One region of the Halomonas sp. THAF5a genome, then DNA from elsewhere that is predicted to be linked to it. Evidence: predicted binding sites of a transcription regulator. Region 1 holds the regulator's gene; each other region holds the start of a gene.
What was found. Region 1 encodes sigma-54, which starts transcription at its own class of promoters, with help from an activator protein. Its sites were predicted from a motif close to TGGCACNNNNNTTGCTNT; they were not measured.
Positions count from the first base shown of each region.

Region 1 (5,690 bases):
GCCGGGCCGGGGTCGGCATCAGCGTGCCCGGCGCGCCGGCCTACATCCGCGACCAGGCCGACTGGATCACCGAGGCCGCAGGCGGCCACGGCGCGGTGCGCGAGATCTGCGACACCCTGCTGCAGGCCCAGGGGCACTGGGACGCCGTGCTCGACACCTACCTCCACGGCGCGAGCTGAGCCATGGGCCTGCCGCGCCCGGGCTTTCGCACCGGCCTGGTCCTGCTGCTGCTCGCCCTGGGGGGCGGGCTGGCCGTGCTCGACCTGCAGGAGGCGCCGGCACCCGGCCCCGTGCCGGGCGACGGCTCGGGCGAGCCCGACTACTACCTGGAGGACGCCCGCCTGACGCGCTTCGATGCCTCGGGCGAGCCGCATCAGCGCCTCGACACGCCGCGCCTGACCCACACCCCCCACGATGACGTCACCCGCCTTGCACGGCCCGAGGGACGGCTACTGGACCGCTCGGGCCGGGTCTGGCTCGCCAGCGGCGACCACGGCACCCTGGGCGCAGGGGGCAACCCGCTGACCCTGACCGGCGACGCGCGCCTGCTGGCCCCGGCGGAGCGCTGGCAGCTCGACACCGAGGTCCTGCATTTCGACGCCGACCGCGGCCATGCCTGGAGCGAGACCCCGGCGCTGCTTCGCCAGCCGCCCCAGCGGATGCGCGGCAAGCGCTTCGACGCCTGGATCCATGACAACCGCGCCCGTCTGACCGACAATGTGCGCGGCCACCATCCGCCCGACACCCGCGAGGACCCCGAGTCATGATGCGAGCCTTCTTCGCCCCCCTGCTGACCCTCGGCGTCATCGGCCTGCTGCTCGGCAGCTCTCCGGCCCTGGCCCTCGAGGGCGATGCCAGCGCCCCGATCCAGGTCGAGGCCGACCGCCTCGACCTCGACGACCGCGCGGGCACCGCCGTCTATACCGGCGACGTGGAGATCCAGCAGGGCAGCATGCAGCTGACCGGCGCACGGGTCGAGATCCAGCGCAACGACCAGGGCCAGCTGACCCGGGCCACCGCCACCGGCGAGCGTGCCTACATCGAGCAGCGGCCCGCCCCGGACGAACCCCTGGTACGCGGCTGGGGTCGCACCGTGGTCTATCACGTCGCCGAGCGTCGCATCGAGCTGATCGACCGCGCCGAACTCCACCAGGGCGGGGACACCTTCGATGGCGGCTACCTCGAGTACTTCCTCGACCGTCGCGTCGTCCAGGCGCGCGCCGACGCCCAGGGCGTCGGGGAGCGCCAGCGCGTGCGCATGACCCTCGAACCCGAACAGCAGGATGGGCCGTGATGAAGACCCTGAGGGCCGAACACCTGGCCAAGAGCTACAAGCGCCGCCGGGTGGTGCAGGACATCAGCCTCTCCATCGAGCAGGGCCGGATCGTCGGCCTGCTCGGTCCCAACGGGGCCGGCAAGACCACCTCCTTCTACATGATCGTCGGCCTGGTGCGCGCCGATGCCGGCGCGGTGCATATCGACGACCGGGACCTGTCGACGGCGGCCATGCACGAGCGCGCCCGGGCCGGCATTGGCTACCTGCCCCAGGAGGCCTCGATCTTTCGCAAGCTGTCGGTCGCCGACAACATCATGGCGATCCTCGAGACCCGCCGCGACCTCGACCGCGCCGGCCGCCAGCGCCGGCTCGAGGAGCTTCTCGAGGACTTCCACGTGACCCACATCCGCGACAACCTTGGCATGAGCCTGTCCGGGGGCGAGCGCCGCCGCGTGGAGATCGCCCGGGCGCTGGCCACCGAGCCCGCCTTCATCCTCCTCGACGAACCCTTCGCGGGGGTCGACCCGATCTCGGTGGGCGAGATCAAGGGCATCATCCGCCAGCTCAAGGCGCGCGACATCGGGGTGCTGATCACCGACCACAACGTGCGCGAGACCCTCGACATCTGCGACACCGCCTACATCGTAGGCGACGGCCGCATCATCGCCGAGGGAGATGCCGAGGCGATCCTCGCCAACCAGCGGGTGCGCGATGTCTACCTGGGTCAGGACTTCCGCCTCTGACCGTCCGATCGATCGCAATACCCTGATGCACATGTCGTTATTCGCCTACGGCATGCTGCTTGCGCATGGCACGATTGTTGCTAATTCTTCGGTTGCACCTCCCGCACCCAGCCGCTAGGGTGGAAATTTTCGGCACGTCGAGGGAACTCCTCTCATGGCCATGAAGGCTTCCCTGCAGCTTCGCGTCGGCACCCAGCTGACCATGACCCCCCAGCTCCAGCAGGCCATTGCCCTGCTGCAGCTCTCGACCCTGGACCTGCGCCAGGAGATCCAGCAGGCGCTGGAATCCAACCCCTTGCTGGACGTCGAGGAGGAGTTCGGCGAACAGGCGGTGAGCGAGACGCCCGACGACGACTGGGCCAGCGAGATTCCCGACGAGCTCAGCACCGACAGCGACTGGTCCGATACCTATCAGGACCTGGGCGGCGCGCCCGCCGGCGGCGAGGCGCCGGACTTCGAGCGCCAGGCCGCGGGCCAGAGCCTCCAGGGGCACCTCGCCTGGCAGCTGGCGATGACCGACCTGGACCCGCAGCAGATGCGCATCGCCGAGAGCCTGATCGACGCCGTCAACGCCGACGGCTACCTCATCCAGCCCCTGGACGAGATCCGCGACGGCCTCAAGGCCCAGGGCCTCACCGGGCTGCGTGGCCGGGAGGTCGAGCAGGTGCTGCTGCGCCTGCAGCAGTTCGAGCCCACCGGCGTCTTCGCCCGCGACCTGCGCGAGTGCCTGCTGCTGCAGCTCGCCACCCTGCCCGACGACACCCCGCTGCTGCCCCAGGCCCGGCGCCTGGTGCGCCAGTTCCTCGAGGCGCTGGCCGGCGATGACCGCCGCCTGCTCAAGCGCCGCCTCGGCCTCGACGACGACGCCCTCGATACGGCGATCGGCCTGGTGCGATCGCTGGATCCACGCCCCGGCAGCGCCTTCGGCGAGGGCGACAGCGACTACGTGATCCCCGACTTGGTCGCCCGCCACACCCACGAGGGCTGGCAGGTAGAGCTCAATCCCGAGGCGATGCCACGCCTGCGCATTCAGCCCGACTACGCCGCCCTGATCCGGCGCGCCGACAAGAGCGCCGACAACCAGTTCCTCAAGGACCACCTGCAGGAGGCGCGCTGGCTGATGAAGAGCCTCGCCAGCCGCAACGACACCCTGCTGCGGGTGGGCCGCGAGATCATGGCCCGCCAGCTCGACTTCCTGGAGCACGGCGAGGAGGCCATGAAACCGCTGATCCTGGCCGATATCGCCCAGGTCGTGGAGATGCACGAATCGACCATCTCGCGGGTCACCACCCAGAAATTCATCCATACGCCGCGCGGCATGTTCGAGCTCAAGTACTTCTTCTCGAGCCAGGTGGGCGGCGGCAGCGGCGAGGGCGACGCCCACTCCAGCACCGCCATCCGCGCGCGGATCCGCAAGCTGATCCAGGACGAGCCGCCGCGCAAGCCGCTCTCGGACAGCCGGCTGGTCGCCCTGCTCGACGAGGCCGGCATCAGCGTGGCCCGGCGCACGGTGGCCAAGTATCGCGAAGGGATGGGCATCCCCTCCTCCAGCGAACGAAAGCGGCTGAGATGAGGCCCCTGTTCGGCCTCCCGCGGCGCCGAAATGACCAGGCCCCATCCCTGCGCAAACGGTTGAATTGACGCCGTTCGCACCGCGCCACACCGCCCCCGACCGAGGGGGTATGCAGGACGCTAAAAAGGGTTACAATCGACCCACACCCCGAAAGAGCAAGGAGCGTGTCATGCAAGTCAACATCACCGGCCATCATGTGGAACTGACCGACGCACTGCGTGACTATGTGCAGGAAAAACTGACCCGCGTCGAGCGTCACTACGACAACATCACCAACGTGCAGGTCACCCTCTCCGTCGAGAAGGAGCGCCAGCAAGCCGCCTGCACCCTGCATGCCGCCGGTGCCGACCTCCATGCCGAGGCCATGGAGAACGACATGTACGCCGCCATCGATGCCCTGGCCGACAAGCTCGACCGCCAGCTGGTCAAGCACAAGGAAAAGGCCCAGGCCCGCGCCCAGGGCGCCGGCGCGCGCTGACGCCATCATGACACTGGACGCCATCCTGCCCCCCGAGCGCACCCTCTTCGATGTGCCCGGGGGAAGCAAGAAGCGGGTGCTGGAGTTCTTCAGCACCTTCATCGCCCAGAACACGCCCAGCCTCGACAGCCAGGAGGTCTTCAGCCGCCTGATCGGCCGCGAGCGGCTGGGCAGCACCGGGATCGGCCACGGGGTGGCCATTCCGCATGCCCGCAACCCGCACTGCAAGGCCCCCATCGCCGGCTTTCTCAAGCTGGCCGAGCCGGTGGACTTCGACGCCATCGACGGGGAACCGGTGGACCTGGTCTTCGTGCTGCTGGTGCCCGAGGAGGCCGACGAGGCCCACCTCGCCCTGCTGGGGCAGGTCGCCGGCGTCATGAACGACGCCGACACCCGTGGGCGCCTGCGCCACAGCACGAGCCAGCGGGAACTCCATGAGCACCTCATGGAGGCCATACGCCAACAGGCCCCGAGCGGCCGTCAGGGCGGCTGACCCCCGGGGCACCGCCCGCCCCTACGCGACCAGGAGACCCCGCATGCAGCTCGTGATCATCAGTGGCCGGTCGGGTTCCGGCAAGTCGATCGCGCTGCAGGCGCTGGAGGACCTGGGCTACTACGCCATCGACAACCTGCCGGCCATGCTCCTCGGGCCGCTGGTGGACGAACTCCAGCAGGGCAAGAGCCTGCGCTCCTCCATCGCCGTCAGCATCGATGCGCGCAACCTGCCGGACGCCCTGGCGCGCTTCCCGGAGCTCCTCGACGACCTGCGCGCCCGGGAGCTCGCCTGCCAGGTGGTCTACCTGACCACCGATGCGCGGATCCTGCTGGAGCGCTACTCCCATACCCGCCGCCGCCACCCCCTCACCCGCGACAGCGACATGAGCCTGGCCGAGGCGATCGATACCGAGGAGCAGGCCCTCTCGGAGATTCGCGACCTCGCCGATCTGGTAATCGACACCACCCGGCTCTCGGTGCACGAGCTGCGCGGGCGCATCACCGACCAGGTGGCGGGCCATCGCGCCGAGCAGATGACGCTGACCGTGGAGTCCTTCGGCTTCAAGCGCGGCGTGCCGCTGGATGCCGACATCGTCTTCGACGCCCGCTGCCTGCCCAACCCCTACTGGGATCCTGAGCTGCGCGACGCGACGGGACGCGATCCCAGCATCGTCGCCTTCCTCGACGGCTACCCGGTGGTCGCCGAGATGCACGACGATATCCTCGCCTGGGTGGAACGCTGGCTGCCGCACTATCGCACCAGCCAGCGCAGCTACCTGACCGTGGCCGTCGGCTGCACCGGCGGCCAGCACCGCTCCGTCTACCTCGCCGAGCGGCTGGCCGCCCACCTGGCATCGCGGCACGCCGGGGTGCGGCTGCGCCATCGCGAGCTGGGCGTGCAGGTCACCCTCCCCGATGCATCGGCGGGTGACGACGCGCCGCAGGAAGGAGGCTGAGGCGTGCCGAGCCGCAAGCTGACCCTGACCAACCGCCGCGGCCTGCATGCCCGCGCCGCCACCAAGCTGGTGCAGTGCTGTCAGCCCTTCGACGCACGGGTCACCGTGCACCGGGACGGCCAGCAGGCGGACGCCGGCAACATCATGTCGCTGCTGATCCTCGCCGCCC
Region 1 is NZ_CP045417.1:2,575,066-2,580,755, forward strand. Features, by position in the region: gene FIU83_RS11635 (HAD family hydrolase) at 1-179, shown strand, start outside; gene lptC (LPS export ABC transporter periplasmic protein LptC) at 183-767, shown strand; gene lptA (lipopolysaccharide transport periplasmic protein LptA) at 767-1,294, shown strand; gene lptB (LPS export ABC transporter ATP-binding protein) at 1,294-2,019, shown strand; gene FIU83_RS11655 (RNA polymerase factor sigma-54) at 2,174-3,592, shown strand; gene raiA (ribosome-associated translation inhibitor RaiA) at 3,762-4,070, shown strand; gene FIU83_RS11665 (PTS sugar transporter subunit IIA) at 4,078-4,563, shown strand; gene rapZ (RNase adapter RapZ) at 4,607-5,521, shown strand; gene FIU83_RS11675 (HPr family phosphocarrier protein) at 5,525-5,690, shown strand, end outside.

Region 2 (5,690 bases), 1.5 Mb from region 1:
GGCCAGGGTGGGCAGGTGCACGCGGATCACGTTGAGGCGGTGGAACAGATCCTCCCGGAAGCGCCCGTCATTCACCAGGGTCTCGAGGTTCTGGTGGGTGGCGGCGATGATGCGCACGTCGACCTTCACCGAGGTGTGGCCGCCGACCCGGTAGAACTCGCCGTCGGCTAGCACCCGCAGCAGGCGGGTCTGGGTCTCGGCGGGCATGTCGCCGATCTCGTCGAGGAACAGGGTGCCGCCGTTGGCCTGCTCGAAGCGCCCCTGGCGCTGGGCTGTGGCGCCGGTGAAGGCCCCCTTCTCGTGGCCGAACAGCTCCGACTCGATCAGGTCCTTCGGGATCGCCGCCATGTTGAGCGCGATGAAGGGATTGCCGGCCCGTGGGCTGTGCTGGTGCAGGGCGCGGGCGACGCGCTCCTTGCCGGTACCCGACTCGCCGTTGATCAGCACCGTGATGTGCGAGTGGGAGAGCCGGCCGATGGCCCGGAACACCTCCTGCATCGCCGGCGCCTCGCCGATGATCTCGGCATCCAGCCCCTCGGGCACGCTGACCGGGCGCTGGCGCTCGCGGGCGTGGGCCACGGCCCGGCGCACCAGGGCGAGCGCCTCGTCGACGTCGAAGGGCTTGGGCAGGTACTCGAAGGCGCCTCCCTGGTAGGAGGCCACGGCGCTGTCGAGGTCGGAGTGGGCGGTCATCACGATCACCGGCAGCTCCGGGTGGGCCTCGCGCACCCGGGCCATCAGGTCCAGGCCGTCGAGCCCCGGCATGCGGATATCGGTGACCAGCACCTCCGGCGGGGCCTCGAGCAGGCGCTCGAGGGCACGGTCGGCGCGCTCGAAGGTCTCCACCTCGAGGTCGGGCTGGGCCAGGGCACGCTCCAGCACCCAGCGAATGGCGCGATCGTCGTCGACGACAACGACGCGGGCGGCATCAGTCATGGCGCTTCTCCAGCGGAATCAGCAGTCGGAATTGGGTATGGCCGGGGCGCGAGTCGCACTCGATCAGCCCCTGGTGCTGGTGCAGGATCGACTGGGCGATCGAGAGGCCCAGGCCGCTGCCCTCGGCGCGCCCGGAGACCATGGGATAGAAGAGCGTCTCACGCAGCGCCTCGGGGATCCCCGGGCCGTTGTCGGTGATCGCCACCTCGCAGACCAGCCGATGGCGCTCGGCGCCCAGGGTGAACTGGCGACGGGCGCGGGTACGCAGCGTCAGCCGCGGCGACGGGGTCTCGGCCTCGGTCATCGCCTCCACGGCGTTGCGCGCCACGTTGAGCAGCGCCTGGATCATCTGCGCCTCGTCGCCGGCGAGCTCCGGGAGGCTGGGGTCGTAGTCGCGCTCGATCCATACCGCCGGGTGCTCGACGATCAGCAGCGAGCGCACCCGCTCGAGCACCTTGTGAATGTTGAGCGGATCGTGGCGCACCATCCGGTTGGGCCCGAGCATCGAATCGACGAGGTCGCGCAGGCGATCGACCTCCTCGATGATGATTCGCGTGAACTCCTGGAGACCCGGATCATCGAGGTCCCGCTCCAGCAGCTGGGCCGCCCCGCGGATGCCGCCCAGGGGGTTCTTGACCTCGTGGGCCAGCCCCCGGGCCAGCACCTTGATGGTCTCCTGGCGGGTCTGCAGCGCCTCCTCCCGGGAGATGCGCAGCAGCCGGTCCCGGGGCTCCATCTCCAGCAGCAGCTCGTTCGGGCCGAGGGGGGTGACGGTGTAGTCGACGGTCAGCGGCTCGCCGGTGGGCCGGATCAGGCGCGCCTCGCGCTGGGTGAAGGGGTGGAACTCGTCGCGGGCCTTGGCCAGCAGCCCGCCGAGGTCCTCCTCCCCCTCTACCAGGTCGGGCAGCGGCTGGCCCTGCAGGCGACTCAGGCTGAGCGCCAGCAGCGCCTCGGCGGCCGGGTTCATCCAGCGCAACCGCAGCTCGCCGTCGAGCAGCAGCACCGCGGTGGTGAGGTGTTCCATCAAGCGTCGATACATGAAGCCGTCCTGCCCGGTTCGGTGGGCGCCTCGCGAGGAGGCGCCGTGAGCCTGCACTGGGGAGGACCTGCAAGAAGCGCGCCACCTCGTGAGGCGGCGGGTGGCGCCTTTCCAGGGCAGGACCGCCCCATCTTGGCGCACCATTTTAGTGCAACCGATCGTCGAACGCCCGTTCATGTGCAGCCGATCGAGCGAGCCGAACGCTCAGGAGGCGTCGCGCGGCGACGGATCGTGCCGGGGATGGGACTGCGGGGGTGGCCCGGGGTATCGGAGAGGGTGATGCCGGGGAGGGTGATGCCGGGGCGGGCGATCGTCGCCCGCCTTGCGCGGCCCGTCGCGCAGCCGCTCGAGATGCTGGAAGGCGCGCCCCTCCTTCACCCGGTCGGCGTGATCGAAGGCGTCGAAGCGCCCATCGTCGCGAGGCACAGGCTCGCGACAGGGCCGATGGGTGCCGTCCGGACACGGCGGCCGATGTGTCCGGCGAGGGGTGAGCTAACCGCTCGGGTTGTTGGGGTTGCGGGGGAGATTGACGCTGGCCCGCTGCACGTAGAGGGTCACCGGCGAGCTGCGGTGGCGCACCGCCCCGCTGCCGTCCAGCAGCTCGGCCTGGAGCACGTGCTCGCCGCGCGGGAGGTTGTTGAGCAGGAAGGTATCGGTATGCATGGCCGTCTGGCTGACCCGGCCATCCACCAGCAGGCGCACCCGATGGTCCTCGCGCAGCTCGGGTTGGATGCCAAGAGTCACCTGGACGTTGCCGGCCGCGCCGGTGGGCAGGGTCTCCTCCTGGCCGGGCGAGAGGATGCCGAAGCGATCGTAGGGCATGAACGGCTGCCCCGGCGCCGCCGCCTCGGGCGCGCCCTGCGCTCCTTGCACCGCGGGCGCCATGCCCGCCGTCTCGCCGGGGCTCGGCACCACGGTGAGCGGGTCGAGGGTCACCGCCTCGCCGCCGCCGTCGGGGTTGTCGGTGAAGACCACGTTGCCCTGGGCGTCGGTGGTGCGGTAGATGGTCTGGGCGTGAGCCGCCAGGCTCAACGACAGCCCCAGCGCCACCATGGCCAGTGCCTTGTTCATGCGCCGATTCCTGCGTTGCCGATGGGTTTCCCTTTATGATGCAAGACTAGCCTAGAAGCCGCCCCCGAGGAACGCGGATAGCGTTTCCGGGCGACATTGACGCCGAGGCCGGGGATGACACGGCCCGATGACGAGAGGAGACGCGGCATGGACGCCTGGCAGACGGTAATCGTCCTCACCCTGATGGCCGGCATGGCGATGCCCCTGGGCGCCTGGTTGGCGCGGGTGGAGTGCATCCCGATCGACTGGCTCGAGAACGAGCTGCGCCACGGTATCATCGCCTTCGGCGGCGGGGCCCTGCTCTCCGCCGTGGCGCTGGTGCTGGTGCCGGACAGCCTGCCGGCCCTCGATATCGCCACCGCCACGGCCTGCTTCGTGGCCGGCGGGATGGCGTTCATGGCCCTGGACATCGCCCTCAACCGCAGCGGCACCTCGGCCAGCCAGCTGGCCGCCATGCTGGCGGACTTCGTGCCCGAGGCCCTGGCCCTGGGCGCGGCCTTCGCCCACGGCAGCAGCGGCAGCCTGCTGCTCGCCGGCCTGATGGCCCTGCAGAACCTGCCCGAGGGCTTCAACGCCTACCACGAGCTGCGCCGCTCCACCCCCTACACCAGCCGGCGGCTGATCGGCCTGTTCTTCGCCATGGCCTGGCTGGGGCCGCTGGCCGGGCTGGGCGGTTTCCTGTGGCTGGCGCCCTACCCCACGGCAGTGGCGATGATCATGCTGTTCGCCGCCGGCGGCATCCTCTATTCGGTGTTCCAGGACCTCGCGCCCCAGGCCAGGCTCGAGCGCCACTGGGGGCCGCCCCTGGGCGCGGTACTCGGCTTCGCGCTGGGCCTCGTCGGCCATATGCTGCTCGATTGACCCGCTGCGACCGGCGGCGACTCGCATAAAAAAGAGGCACGCCCGGGGCGTGCCTCTTGCGATGCGGAGGGCGGCGCCGGGGCGCCGCGGGCTCAGCAGCTGTAGTACATGTCGAACTCGACCGGATGAGTGGTCATGCGCAGGCGCTCCACGTCTTCCTCGAGCAGCTCGATGTAGGCATCGATCATGTCGTCGGTGAAGACGCCACCCTCGGTCAGGAAGGCGCGGTCGGCGTCCAGCGCCTCGAGGGCCTGGTCCAGGCTCTCGGCGACGGTCGGGATGGACTTGCCCTCTTCCGGCGGCAGGTCATAGAGGTTCTTGTCCATGGCGTCGCCAGGATGGATCTTGTTCTTAATGCCGTCGATGCCGGCCATCAGCATCGCCGCGAAGCACAGGTAGGGGTTGGCGGTCGGGTCGGGGAAACGAGCCTCGACGCGCTTGCCCTTGGGGCTCGCGGTGTAGGGAATGCGGATGGAGGCGGAGCGGTTGCGGGCGCTGTAGGCCAGCATGACCGGCGCCTCGAAGCCCGGCACCAGACGCTTGTAGGAGTTGGTGGAGGCGTTGGTGAAGGCGTTCAGGGCACGGGCGTGCTTGATGATGCCGCCGATGTAGTAGAGCGCCATCTCGGAGAGGCCCGCGTACTCGTCGCCGGCGAACTGGTTCTGGCCGTCCTTCCAGAAGGACTGGTGGACGTGCATACCGGAGCCGTTGTCGCCGACCAGCGGCTTGGGCATGAAGGTGGCCGTCTTGCCGTAGGCGTGGGCGACGTTGTGCACCACGTACTTCATTTCCTGAAGTTCGTCGGCCTTCTTCACCAGGGTGTTGAACTTGACGCCGATCTCGTTCTGGCCGGCGTTGGCGACCTCATGGTGGTGCACCTCGACGGTCTGACCGATGGCCTCGAGGGTGTTGCACATGGCGCCACGGATGTCGTGGAAGCTGTCGACCGGGGGCACCGGGAAGTAGCCGCCCTTGACCCGCGGACGGTGCGCCAGGTTGCCGCCCTCGACCTGGCGGTCGGTGGCCCAGGCGCCCTCCTCGGAGGTGATTTTGTACATGGCGCCTTCGATGTCGGCCTTCCAGTGCACCTCGTCGAAGATGAAGAACTCGGGCTCCGGGCCGAAGAAGGCGGTGTCGCCCAGGCCGGAGGACTGCAGGTAGGCCTCGGCGCGCTTGGCGATGGAGCGCGGATCACGCTCATAGCCCTGCATGGTGGCCGGCTCGATGATGTCGCAGCGCAGGATCAGGGTGGCATCTTCGGTGAAGGGGTCGAGGAAGCCGGTGCCGTCTTCCGGGCGCAGGATCATGTCGGACTCGTTGATGCCCTTCCAGCCGGAGATGGAGGAGCCGTCGAACATCTGGCCGTTCTCGAAGAACTCCTCGTCGACGTCACGGGCCGGAATGGTGACGTGCTGTTCCTTGCCTTTGGTGTCGGTGAAGCGCAGGTCGATCCACTTCACGTCATGTTCTTCAATCAGGGCGAGCGTCTTCTCGGACATGAGGTCCTCCACAGTGAGCTGGGCTGAAAAGCTGGAGCGGTGGCGGGGCCGTGGTGCGGGCCGGTTCCCACGACGTTGTAGCATGTCGTCGGGCCGGTGCCCACGGCCACGATGCCGCCGCATGGCCTGCCAAGAGGAATGCAGGGTGCGTGCCAATCTTGCACCATCTCACGACACCCTGCCCATAACCCATTGATAAAAATGAAGCTTTATCAAAACTTCCTGCCACCTTCCGTGCACCAGAATCGCAACCCGGGCCATCGGCGTGGCGTGCCTCGCCCCCT
Region 2 is NZ_CP045417.1:290,598-296,287, reverse strand. Features, by position in the region: gene glnG (nitrogen regulation protein NR(I)) at 1-936, opposite strand, end outside; gene glnL (nitrogen regulation protein NR(II)) at 929-1,975, opposite strand; gene FIU83_RS01310 (DUF4124 domain-containing protein) at 2,468-3,046, opposite strand; gene FIU83_RS01305 (ZIP family metal transporter) at 3,194-3,907, shown strand; gene glnA (glutamate--ammonia ligase) at 4,000-5,406, opposite strand.
Region 2: glnL (nitrogen regulation protein NR(II)) is a predicted target of sigma-54. The motif match lies at 2,042-2,059, and genes of this name have one in related genera.

Region 3 (5,690 bases), 270 kb from region 1:
GCTCGTCCAGCCAGGCGCGCAGCGGCGCTTCCGCGGCCGCCAGCTTGAAGACCGCGACGTTGGCATTGCGGAACCAGCCGTCCACCCCCCCGAAGGCCTCGCCCAGTCGATCGGCCAACACCGCCCAGTCAAAGGCCTCGTCATCGCTCTGCAGCGTCAGCTTGATCCCTGCGTTGTATTCATCGCCATAGACCGAGAAGCCGGCACTGTCCGGGCCGCGGTCGGTCATGGCGATCAGCATTGGCTCGAACAGCTCTCCCAGGCGGCTTTCCCACGCCGGGTTCTTGAGGTATAGCCCCACGATTCCACACATAGTCTTGTCCTCTTGCGATAACCGATCACGGCATGTTCGGGTCGACGTTCGTTCTGAAGGCGATCAGAAGAATTCCGCGTATTGCTGCACTTCCCAGTCCGAGACCTGACGGCTGTAGGCCTCCCATTCGTCGCGCTTGACCTTGATGAACTCGTCGACGATTTCCGGCCCCATCGCCTCCCGCAGGATGGGATCGGCGGCGAGGGCATCGATGGCTTCCTTGAGCGACTGGGGGAGGATGCCGATGCCCTGCTCCTGGCATTCCGCATCGCCCAGGGCATACAGGTTGATGTTGTGCGCCTTGCCCGGGTCGAGCTGGCGGTCGACGCCATCCAGGCCGGCGGCAATCAGCGCGGCATGCACCAGGTAGGGGTTGCAGCCGGCGTCGGGCAGGCGGAATTCGAGACGACCATAGGGCACGCGGACCATCGCCGAGCGGTTGTTGTCGCCATAGGCGATGAACACCGGCGCCCAGGTGGCGCCGCTGTTGGAGCCTCCCTTCACCAGTCGCTTGTAGGAGTTCACGGTGGGGGCGGCGAAGGCACACAGCGCCGGGGCGTGGTTCAGCAATCCCCCCAGGAAGTGATACGCCATCCGCGACAGCCCCATGCCCTGCGGGTCGCCATCGTCGCCGAAGACGTTGTGGCCGTCCTGGTCACTGATCGACAGGTGGAAGTGCATGCCGTTACCGGGCCGGTCGGCTTGGGGCTTGGGCATGAAGGAGCAGACCATGCCCAGCTCGTTGGCGATCTCGCCGGCCGCCATGCGCACGAAGGTGAACCGGTCCGCCGAGGTCAGGGCGTCGCTGTAGGTGTAGTTGATCTCGAACTGGCCATTGGCGTCCTCGTGGTCGATCTGGTAGACATCGAAATCGACCGCCTGAAGCGCCTCCACCAGGCGCTCCAGGAACTCCCGGGAGCGCGACAGGCCCTTGTAGTCGTAGCAGGGCTTGGCCAGGACATCGCTCTCGTCCACCGGCAGCAGCTCGCCCCGCTCGCCTCGCTTGAACAGCGAGAACTCGGGCTCGAGCCCGGTATTCAGCGTCCAGCCCTTGTCCTTTAGACGCTCCAGCTGCCGGAGCAGGACCACACGGCTGTCATAGGGGTAAGGGGCGTCGTTGACGTGGCCATCGCATACCAGGCGGGCATAGCCCGGCTGCCAGGGCACCAGCGACAGGGTCGAGAGATCACCACGGGCCATGAAGTCCGGCCCGTGCGGCTCCATCCCCAGGCCGCTGACGGCGAAACCGGCGAAACCTGCCCCCTTCTCGACCACATCCATCAGACAGTTGGCCGGCACCGACTTGGTCTTGGCGGCGCCATGAATATCCACGAACTGCGCGAGCAGGTAGCGAACGTCGTGATCCTCGAGTAACTGCTTGGCGGCTTCAGGCGTCATGTCGGGTTTCCTCTGAGCGTTGCGGGTGCGGGTGTCGATATGGCGCATCGTCCTTCCGGCAACGGGGCCGGGGCCTTCCCCGGGGCCACTGCAAGCTACGCCACACCAACCATTCCCATCAAGAAATTTTCTTTCTCTCAGGGAAAAGCATCTCGCGTGCCAGAATCGCCCTCCCTCTCGCTCAAGGCCGTGAAAATATCTTCAATCAATTGATTTAATTGAATTAAAAACTTTATTTCGCCGCCTCCTGCCGACCCCGGACAGACACATGCCGAGGGACCCGCCCTCCACCTTGCCACCTGACGGTGCATCTCCTTCCCTCGTCGCACCACCAAGGAACACCGAACTCCCTCCTCAGGCGTCGCAGGCGTCACCAGACAGGTCGCCGAATCGCCGGCTGCACGCATCACGCTGCCCTCATTACGAGCCAAGCATCTGTTTATAAAGGAATAATGAAAAAAATCTGACGTTCCACCGGGTCCCGTGGCAGGAAACTGGCAAGCTTGTTGCTTGACTGAAGAGAATGTTTTTTTCTTTCCAGGAAAAGTCGGTTGACTCATCATCGTGCCGCCGACCCCCTGGCCGCTCACCAGCCCCCACAGGAGTCATCACATGGCCAACAGCTGGCGCATCTCCGCCCTCGCCGACCGTCACCGCGCCCTGGGCGCCGAGCTCGAAGACTGGAACGGCATGGGCACCGCCTTTCGCTACCACGCCGATATCGCCGATCACCACGAGGCGATCCGGACCCGGGCGGGCCTGATGGACGTATCGGGCCTCAAGAAGATTCATTGCTCGGGCCCCCACGCCCAGGCCCTGCTCGACTACGCCACCACCCGCGACATGTCACGGCTCTACCCGGGCAAGTCCGTTTACGCCACGATGCTCAACGATGAAGGCAAGTTCGTCGACGATTGCATCGTGTACTGCCTGGCGCCCAACGCCTACCTGGTGGTGCACGGCACCGGCCTGGGGCACGACATGCTGACGCGCGGCGCCCAGGGCCGCAGCGTCCACCTGAGCTTCGACGACGACCTGCACGACCTGTCGCTGCAGGGCCCCAGGGCCGTCGACTTCCTGGCCGAGCATGTGCCGGGCATCCGCGAGCTGCCCTACTTTCATCACCTGCAGACCCGGCTGTTCGGCCGACACGTGATGATCTCCCGGACCGGCTATACCGGTGAGCGGGGCTACGAGATCTTCTGCAAGGCGGAGGACGCCCCGGCGATCTGGGACACCATCCTCGAGCAGGGCGCCGCCCTGGGCATCGAGGCCTGTGGCTTCGAGACCCTCGACTGGCTGCGCGTGGAGAGCAACCTGCTGTTCTATCCCGCCGACAACTCCGAGACCCATCCCTTCGAGAACGAGCCGGCCGGCGACACCCTGTGGGAGCTCGGCCTGGACTTCACCGTCTCGAAGGACAAGACCGAGTTTCGCGGCGCCAGCGAACACTTCCGCCGACAGGGCAAGGAGCGCTTCCGGATCTTCGGCGTGCTGCTCGACAGCCCCAAGGTCGCCCAGCCGGGCGACACCCTGTGGGCCGCCGGCAAGCGGGTCGGCGTGGTCACCCAGGGCATGTACTCGCGGCTGACCAGGCAGTCGGTGGCCATGGCCCGGATCGATACCCCCCATGCGGAGCAGGGCCAGCCGCTGGAGGTGCGCGGCAGCCTGGAGGCCAGCGCCATCGCCCACACCCTGCCGTTCGACGATCCCCAAAAACTCAAGCGGCTCGCCAAGGGCTGACCCCCGACGACACGGTTGCCGGCGCGAGCCAGCGCCGGGCCTCCTCTCCCTTTCGAAGGAACACGATTCCATGCCCCAGTCAGACGACAGCTACATCATCAAGATCTCCTGCCCCGCCACCTCGGGCATCGTCGCCGCCGTGACCTCCTTTCTCACCGAAGGTCAGTGCTATATCAGCGAGCTCGCCCAATATGACGACGAGGAACTCGGGCGCTTCTTCCTGCGCGCCAAGTTCCGCTTCAACGATGGCATCAAGGGCGACATCGAGACCCTCAAGCGCGACTTCGTCGGCATCGCCGAGGAGTTCGACATGCAGTGGGACTTCCGGCACGACAACCAGCCGATGCGCGTGCTGCTGATGGTCAGCAAGTACGACCACTGCCTCAGCGACCTGATGTATCGCCAGCGCAAGGGCGAGCTCGACATGGAGATCACCGCCATCGTCTCCAACCATCTCGACCTGCGCCCCATGGCCGAACGAGAGGGCATCCGCTTCGTCTACCTGCCGGTCAACCGCGACAACAAGGCCCGCCAGGAGGCGGCGCTGATGGAGATCGTCGACGAGACCCGGACCGAGCTGGTGGTGCTGGCGCGCTACATGCAGATCCTCTCCGACGACCTCTGCCAGAAGCTCTCCGGCCGCGCCATCAATATCCATCACTCCTTCCTGCCCGGCTTCAAGGGCGCCAAGCCCTACCACCAGGCCCATGAACGCGGCGTCAAGCTGATCGGCGCCACCGCCCACTACGTCACCTCGGACCTCGATGAGGGCCCGATCATCGAACAGGAGGTCCAGCGCGTCGACCACACCTATCGTCCCGAGGACCTGGTCACGGTGGGCCGCAATACCGAGACCGTCGCCCTGTCCCAGGCGGTCAAGTACCACCTCGAGCATCGTGTCTTCCTCGACCAGAACAAGACGGTGATCTTCTGATGAGCATTGCCCCCACCGAATCGCCCCTGGCGACCCGCATCGACGGCAAGGCCTGTGCCGAGCGCGTGCTGGCCGAGGTCGCCGCGGATGTCGCCAGCCTCGCCGCCGACGGCATCGTCCCCGGACTCGCCGTGGTCCTGATCGGCGAGGATCCCGCCAGCCAGGTCTACGTGCGCAACAAGCTGCGCAAGGCGGAGGCCGTCGGCATCCGCTCGCTGGAGTACCGCTTCGACGACACCCTGCCCCAGGCCGAGCTGCTGTCGCTGATCGCGCGCCTCAACCGGGACCCCGAGGTGCACGGCATCCTGGTGCAGCTGCCGCTGCCCGACCATATCGACGAGGACGCGGTGATCCAGGCCGTTGATCCGGCCAAGGACGTCGACGGCTTCCACCGCCAGAACGCCGGTGGCCTGTGGCAGGGCCTGCCCGTGCTGGCGCCCTGCACCCCGACCGGCTGCCTGCGCCTGCTGAAGGAGACCTGCGGCGAGCTCGCCGGCCAGCACGCGGTGATCGTCGGGCGTTCCAACATCGTCGGCAAGCCCATGGCCGCCCTGCTGCTGGCGGCGGACTGCTCCGTGACGATGCTGCACTCGAAGAGCCGCGATGCCGCCGCCCTGTGTCGCCAGGCCGACATCGTGATCGCCGCCGTCGGCCGGCCGGAGATGCTCGACGCCGACTGGCTCAAGCCAGGCGCCGTGGTCATCGATGTCGGCATCAATCGCATCGCGTGTGACGGTGACGGCGAGCGCCGCCACCGCCTGGTCGGCGATGTCGACTTCGACGCCGCGAGCCGGGTGGCCGCGGCCATCACGCCGGTGCCCGGCGGCGTCGGGCCGATGACCATCGCCTATCTGATGCAGAACACCGTCACCGCCACCCGGCTGCAGCGCCGGCAGGCCAGCGCCGCGGCGCTGGCCTGAGGGACACACCAAGGGGGTTCCATGCCTTTTGCCTTACTGAAATACGGCCTGTCGTCCGAGTACCCCGCGGAGGTGGATCTGCCCCCGCCCACGGAGCTCAAGGCCAGCTACGACGTGGTGATCATCGGCGGTGGCGGTCATGGCCTGGCCATCGCCTACTACCTGGCCAAGTACCACGGCGTCACCAACGTCGCGGTGCTGGAGAAGGCCTACCTGGGCGGCGGCAACACGGCCCGCAACACCGCGGTGATCCGCTCCAACTACCTGACCTCGGAGGGCGTCCGCTTCTATTCCGCCTCGGTGAAGCTGTTCCAGAACCTGTCCAACGAGTTCGACTTCAACATCATGTATTCGGAGCGCGGCCAGCTGACGCTGGCCCATA
Region 3 is NZ_CP045417.1:2,306,503-2,312,192, forward strand. Features, by position in the region: gene FIU83_RS10395 (glutamine amidotransferase family protein) at 1-313, opposite strand, end outside; gene glnT (type III glutamate--ammonia ligase) at 377-1,711, opposite strand; gene FIU83_RS10405 (aminomethyltransferase family protein) at 2,324-3,454, shown strand; gene purU (formyltetrahydrofolate deformylase) at 3,525-4,388, shown strand; gene folD (bifunctional methylenetetrahydrofolate dehydrogenase/methenyltetrahydrofolate cyclohydrolase FolD) at 4,388-5,308, shown strand; gene FIU83_RS10420 (FAD-dependent oxidoreductase) at 5,330-5,690, shown strand, end outside.
Region 3: FIU83_RS10405 (aminomethyltransferase family protein) is a predicted target of sigma-54. The motif match lies at 2,207-2,224, and genes of this name have one in related genera.

Region 4 (5,690 bases), 280 kb from region 1:
GAACAGGGCACGCGACAGCAGGGCGGCCGCGACCATGCCGGCCGCCGCCGCGGTGTTGGTGTTGACGAAGATCCGCGCCACGGCGTTGGCGTCGTCCACGCTGGCGACCTTGAGCATGGAGCCGCCGTTGAAGCCGAACCACCCCATCCACAGGATGAACATGCCCAGCATGGCGATCGGCAGGTTGGCACCGGGAATGGCGCGCACCTCGCCATTGGCCCCGTAGCGTCCCTTGCGGGGCCCCACCAGGATCACCGCCGCCAGGGCGGCGGCGGCCCCCGCCATGTGCACCACCACCGATCCGGCGAAGTCCTGGAAGCCCATGGCGTCGAGGAAACCGCCACCCCACTTCCAGTACCCCTCCACCGGGTAGATAAAGGCCACCATGGCCACGGCGAAGATCAGGAAGGGCCAGAGCTTCATGCGCTCGGCGATGGCCCCGGAGACGATCGACATGGTCGCGGCCGCGAACACGGCCTGGAAGATGAAGTCGGCCATGCTGGAGTAGTAGGGCGCACCCTCGCCAGCCGAGATGTCGGCCACGCTGTTATCGCTGCCCAGCATGAAATCCAGGCCGGGGATCACACTGCTGATCGCCTCGGCCGGATACATCACGTTGTAGCCGACGACCAGAAACACCAGGCAGGCGATGGCATAAAGCAGCGCGTTCTTGGTCAGGATCTCCACCGTATTGCGGCTTCGCACCAGGCCAGACTCCAGCATCGCGAACCCACATGCCATGAACATGACCAGGGCCGTGCACATTAGGAAATAGAAGGTATCCAGGGCATAGCCCAGTTCCAGGGTCGTTTCCGTCATTGTTGTTACCTCATTGTTGATATCGATATGCTCAGTACTGCGGTTCCGGCTGCCGATCGTAGTGGGCGAGCCAATCGACCACCGTCTCGCGATAGCGGCTCAATCCCTTGTAGTCCGCCAGTTCCTCGGGGAGCCCCTTCAGCACGCGATGCAGCCGACGGGCCCACGCGCGGTGGGTGACCAGATCCTCGAGACTGATCAAGTAGGTGCGGATGCCGAAGAACAGGGCGTGACTCCTCGGCATGCGCACCAGGGTCTGCAGTTCCACGCGCAGATAGACATCCTGACCGACGTTGTCCGGCGTGATGGTGGTGCGATCCTTCCCCCAGTGGGCAAAGGTCTCGGGGGAGCTGTCCATGCGGGGGTGAATCGTCATGGTCCAGTTGAGCCGTCTCACCGGACCGCCCACCTGAATGGCGCACAGGTATTTCAGCGCTCGGTCGAAGATGCCCATCTCGTGGGCCAGGGGCACGGGGCCATGCCACTGCTTGAAACTCATGCCCGCATCAAAGGCCAGCGACCAGTCGGCCGGTGAGGTGATGACGCCGGCATCCATGAACAGGTCGCCGTCGCGCTGATCGAGCAGTGCGATATCTCCCTGCACCTGCCGGCCGATGAGCTCCAGGGGGGACGTGGGCAAGGTGCCCTCCTCTCCCATGCGAAAAGACTGGCGAATATTCAGCGGGTGATTGACCCAGACGCAGTCGTCTCCCTGGCGTTCGAACGAGAAATGCTGGGGATAGTCCCGGGCATAATGCGTCATCACGAACTCGAGCAGATCCCAGCAGGCCTGGCGCATGTGGGGCATGGCCAGACAGCGATCAGGATCCTCCCGAAGCACCATGTCACGCTCGGCGGTTTCCGAGAGATAATGCTCGTCGATATCCAGCATGTGCTCGTAGACGCTGCCCTCTGGCCCGGGGAGAACATGCGGCTCGATATTGACCGAGTAGATGTAATCATCCTCGGGAAACGGGAACGGAAAGCGACGAATCGCCTCGCTACTGTTTTGGTAGGTAAAATGGCCTCGGAAGGCTTGGGTATCGCGGGGGTAAAGTCGCATGAAAAGCTCCTACAGGTCCAGAACCAGAGTGTCGGTCAGGCTACGGGAGACACAGGGCATGATGCAGTCATGCCGCTTTCGCTCCTCATCATCGAGGAAGGCATCGCGATGTTCGACGCGTCCCTCGGCGACCGCCGTCTTGCACTGGCCGCAGACCCCGCCGCGGCACAGGTTGGGAACCTCGACCCCCTGGGCTTCGAGTGCCTCGAGCAGCGAGGTCTCGTCATCGACCGTCACGTCGATGCCGGAGGCCGCCAGCCGGGCGACGAAGGGGGTGCCCGACTCGGGGGCCGCGAAGGCCTCGTAGTGGACCCGGGTGTCGGCCCAGTCCATGTCCTTCGCCGCCCGGGTAACAGCATCGATCATGCCCTGGGGACCACAGATGTAGACGTGGGTACCCAGCGGTCGGTCGGCGAGAATGCGGTGGAAGTCCGGTCGCGCGCCCTGATAGCAGTGCAGGCTGCTGCCCAGTCGTTGCTGCAGCTCGAGAGAGAAGCCACCGGTCGTGTCTTCGCGAAAGCTGTAGTGCAGCTCATGGGACGCGCCTTGGCGCTCGAACTCGTGGAGATAGGCCAGGAAGGGTGTGATGCCGATCCCCCCGGCGATGAGGATATGGTGACGGGCATTCCATCGGGGCAGGAAGAAGTTGCTAGGCGGGGAAATGCTCAGGTGATCGCCGACCGCCACGTCCTCGTGCATGAAGCGTGACCCGCCGCGGGAGGCTTCCTGCCGCCTGACCGCGATGCGATAACAGCTGGTGTCCGCCGGGTCACCAAGCAGGGAGTAGGCATTGCGATACCAGCGATCCTGACCGGGCATGCTCACGACCACATGGCTGCCGGCCGAGAACCGAGGCAGGGCACGATCACAGGGCTCCAGGGTGAACTGCTTGACGACGGGGCTGATGGTATCGATCGCCGACACCTTGACGACAATGTGACCAGACATCAGTTGAGCTCCTCCTGCTGTGGCACCGCTCCGGGCTCCTCGGCATCGACCCGCACTCCCATGTAGGCCCCGAGCCGGCGGGAGAAATGATCCCGCACCTCCAGGTAACATCCGCAACCGGTGCAGGCCACGGGAGAGACATGAACGCCTTCGGTGAAGGTGCGGCAGTGGGCGCAGAACACCCGGCGTCCCTGCCCGGCCATCGGGTAGAGCAGGATCTCCTCATCGACCAGGCCGTGTGCGACGGCGAAACCGCGCACATCCCAGAGAAAGGCCTCGCTGCCGATGACCACCAGGCGACAGCCGACCGTCGATTCCTTCAGCGTCTCGAGCAGCTTGGGCTCGAATCGTTTCCAGATGGCGGGTTCGGTACGCCTGGGACCGAGGTCGGCCCCGGTCGAGGACGCCTCGTTCCCTTCATGATGGAGCAGTATCCTGACCCGCTCATGCGCTTGTTCACGCAGCAACTCAGACAGCGTTTCTCGACCACAGGGCTCGATGACGAACAGGTAGTCGCCCGCATCGGGGAGGCGGTCTGGCCACTGATAGATGGGTCGACTCTTGATCGATGGTGCGGTGGGTTGTTCTAGGGTTTTCATCTCGATGATCTCACTCCCCATCGGTGGTAACCGGTGACTTTCGAAGCCGTCGGCAGGCGCTCATTATTTCTCAAGGAGATATTTTATTTACCAAAGAGAAAGCACAATCTGTGCCAACCTGTAACTCATTGAATGACAAGAACTCCAGGTCATGGCGGGTTATTCTCCTGCCTCTGGATAGTGCATCGACTCCTAATGGGTGGTCAGCGAGGTGCAATTCGTGATCCGTTTGGCGGTAGCATACGTGACGGACACGACCTCGGCGCCAGGCCAGCGAGTGGGACGATCGAGGGCCGCGCAATGCACGAGTCGAAGGCACGATGCCGCGGCGCGAGACGGGGCGAAACGTGAACCACGAGAAGGGGCGAGAGGGCCGGTGAAGAGACGAGGGAGGGCACAAGGGGGATAACACGAGAAAGGCCCCACCGCTCCGGTGGGGCCTAACTTGTCACGCGCGATGTTCGAGGCGTGGGGCAATCAGAGCGACTGGCCGGGAATCCAGCCGGTGCCGGCCAGCGGCACCCGGGCCATGGCGGCCGCCTCGACGTTGAGCGCCACCAGGTCCTCCGGTTCCAGGTGATGCAGGTGGGACTTGCCACAGGCGCGGGCCAGGGTCTGAGCCTCCAGGGTCAGCACACGAAGATAGTTGGCCAGTCGCTTGCCGGCCGCCACCGGATCGAGGCGCTGGCTCAGCTCCGGATCCTGGGTGGAGATGCCCGCCGGGCACTTGCCGTCCTGGAAGTCATCGTAGAACCCGGCGGCGGAGCCGAGCTGGCGATACTCTTCCTCATAACGCGGGTGATTGTCGCCCAGGGCGATCAGGGCGGCGGTGCCGATGGCCACCGCATCGGCGCCCAGGGCGATGGCCTTGGCCACGTCGGCGCCGTTGCGGATCCCGCCGGAGACGATTAGCTGCACCTCGCGGTGCACGCCCATCTCCTGCAGCGCCTGGGCGGCCTGGGGAATGGCCGCCATGGTCGGGATGCCGACATGCTCGATGAACACATCCTGGGTCGCCGCGGTGCCGCCCTGCATGCCATCGAGCACCACCACGTCGGCCCCGGCCTTCACCGCCAGCTTGACGTCATAGTAGGTGCGGGTGGCGCCGACCTTGATGTAGATCGGCACCTGCCAGTCGGTGATCTCGCGAAGCTCGGCGATCTTGATCGCCAGGTCGTCGGGGCCGGTCCAGTCCGGGTGACGGCAGGCGCTGCGCTGATCGATGCCCTTGGGCAGGGTCCGCATCTGGGCCACGCGATCGGAGATCTTCTGGCCCAGCAGCATGCCGCCGCCGCCCGGCTTGGCGCCCTGCCCCAGCACCACCTCGATGGCATCCGCCTTGCGCAGGTCGTCCGGGTTCATGCCGTAGCGGGAGGGCAGGTACTGGTAGACCAGCCTCTTCGACTGACCGCGCTCCTCGGCGGTCATCCCGCCGTCGCCGGTGGTGGTCGAGGTCCCGACCTCCGAGGCGCCGCGCCCCAGGGCTTCCTTGGCCTGGGCGGACAGGGCGCCGAAGCTCATGCCGGCGATGGTCACCGGGGTATCAATGACCACCGGCTTCTTGGCGAAGCGGGTACCGAGCACCACCTCGGTGCCACACTTCTCCCGGTAGCCCTCGAGGGGATAGCGGGACATGCTGGCGCCGAGGAACAAGAGGTCATCGAAATGCGGGACCTTGCGCTTGGCGCCCCAGCCGCGGATATCGTAGATCCCGGTCTCGGCGGCGCGCTGTATCTCGCCGATCACGTCACGACCGAAGGTGGCCGACTCACGCAGGGACGGGTTGTAGGTTTGATCGCTCATGGCAGGCTCCTGATCAGTAGGCCGAGGCGTTATCGACTTTGAAGTGGTAGAGCTCGCGGGCCGAGCCATAGCGACGGAAGTCGGTGGGGTCATCGTCGATCCCGGCCCGCTTGAGCAGCGTGGCCAGCTCCTCGCGGTGCTCGGCACGCATCTCCTTCTCCACGCAGTCGGCGCCGAGGGTGCCGACGGAGCCCTTCACGTAGAGGTGGGCCTCGTAGATCGAATCCCCCAGGGCATCGCCGGCGTCGCCGCAGACCACCAGGCAGCCGGCTTGCCCCATGAAGGCGCTCATCGGGCCGATATTGCCCTTGACCACGATATCCACGCCCTTCATGGAGATGCCGCAGCGGGCGGCGGCATTGCCCTCGATGACCAGCAGGCCGCCGTGGGCCGTGGCGCCCGCCGACTGGGAGGCATCGCCCTTGACCCGGACCACCCCGGACATCATGTTCTCGGCG
Region 4 is NZ_CP045417.1:2,299,967-2,305,656, forward strand. Features, by position in the region: gene amt (ammonium transporter) at 1-819, opposite strand, end outside; gene FIU83_RS10370 (DUF3445 domain-containing protein) at 851-1,882, opposite strand; gene FIU83_RS10375 (PDR/VanB family oxidoreductase) at 1,892-2,830, opposite strand; gene FIU83_RS10380 (dimethylamine monooxygenase subunit DmmA family protein) at 2,830-3,429, opposite strand; gene FIU83_RS10385 (FMN-binding glutamate synthase family protein) at 3,907-5,232, opposite strand; gene FIU83_RS10390 (protein glxC) at 5,246-5,690, opposite strand, start outside.
Region 4: FIU83_RS10380 (dimethylamine monooxygenase subunit DmmA family protein) is a predicted target of sigma-54. The motif match lies at 3,528-3,545, and genes of this name have one in related genera.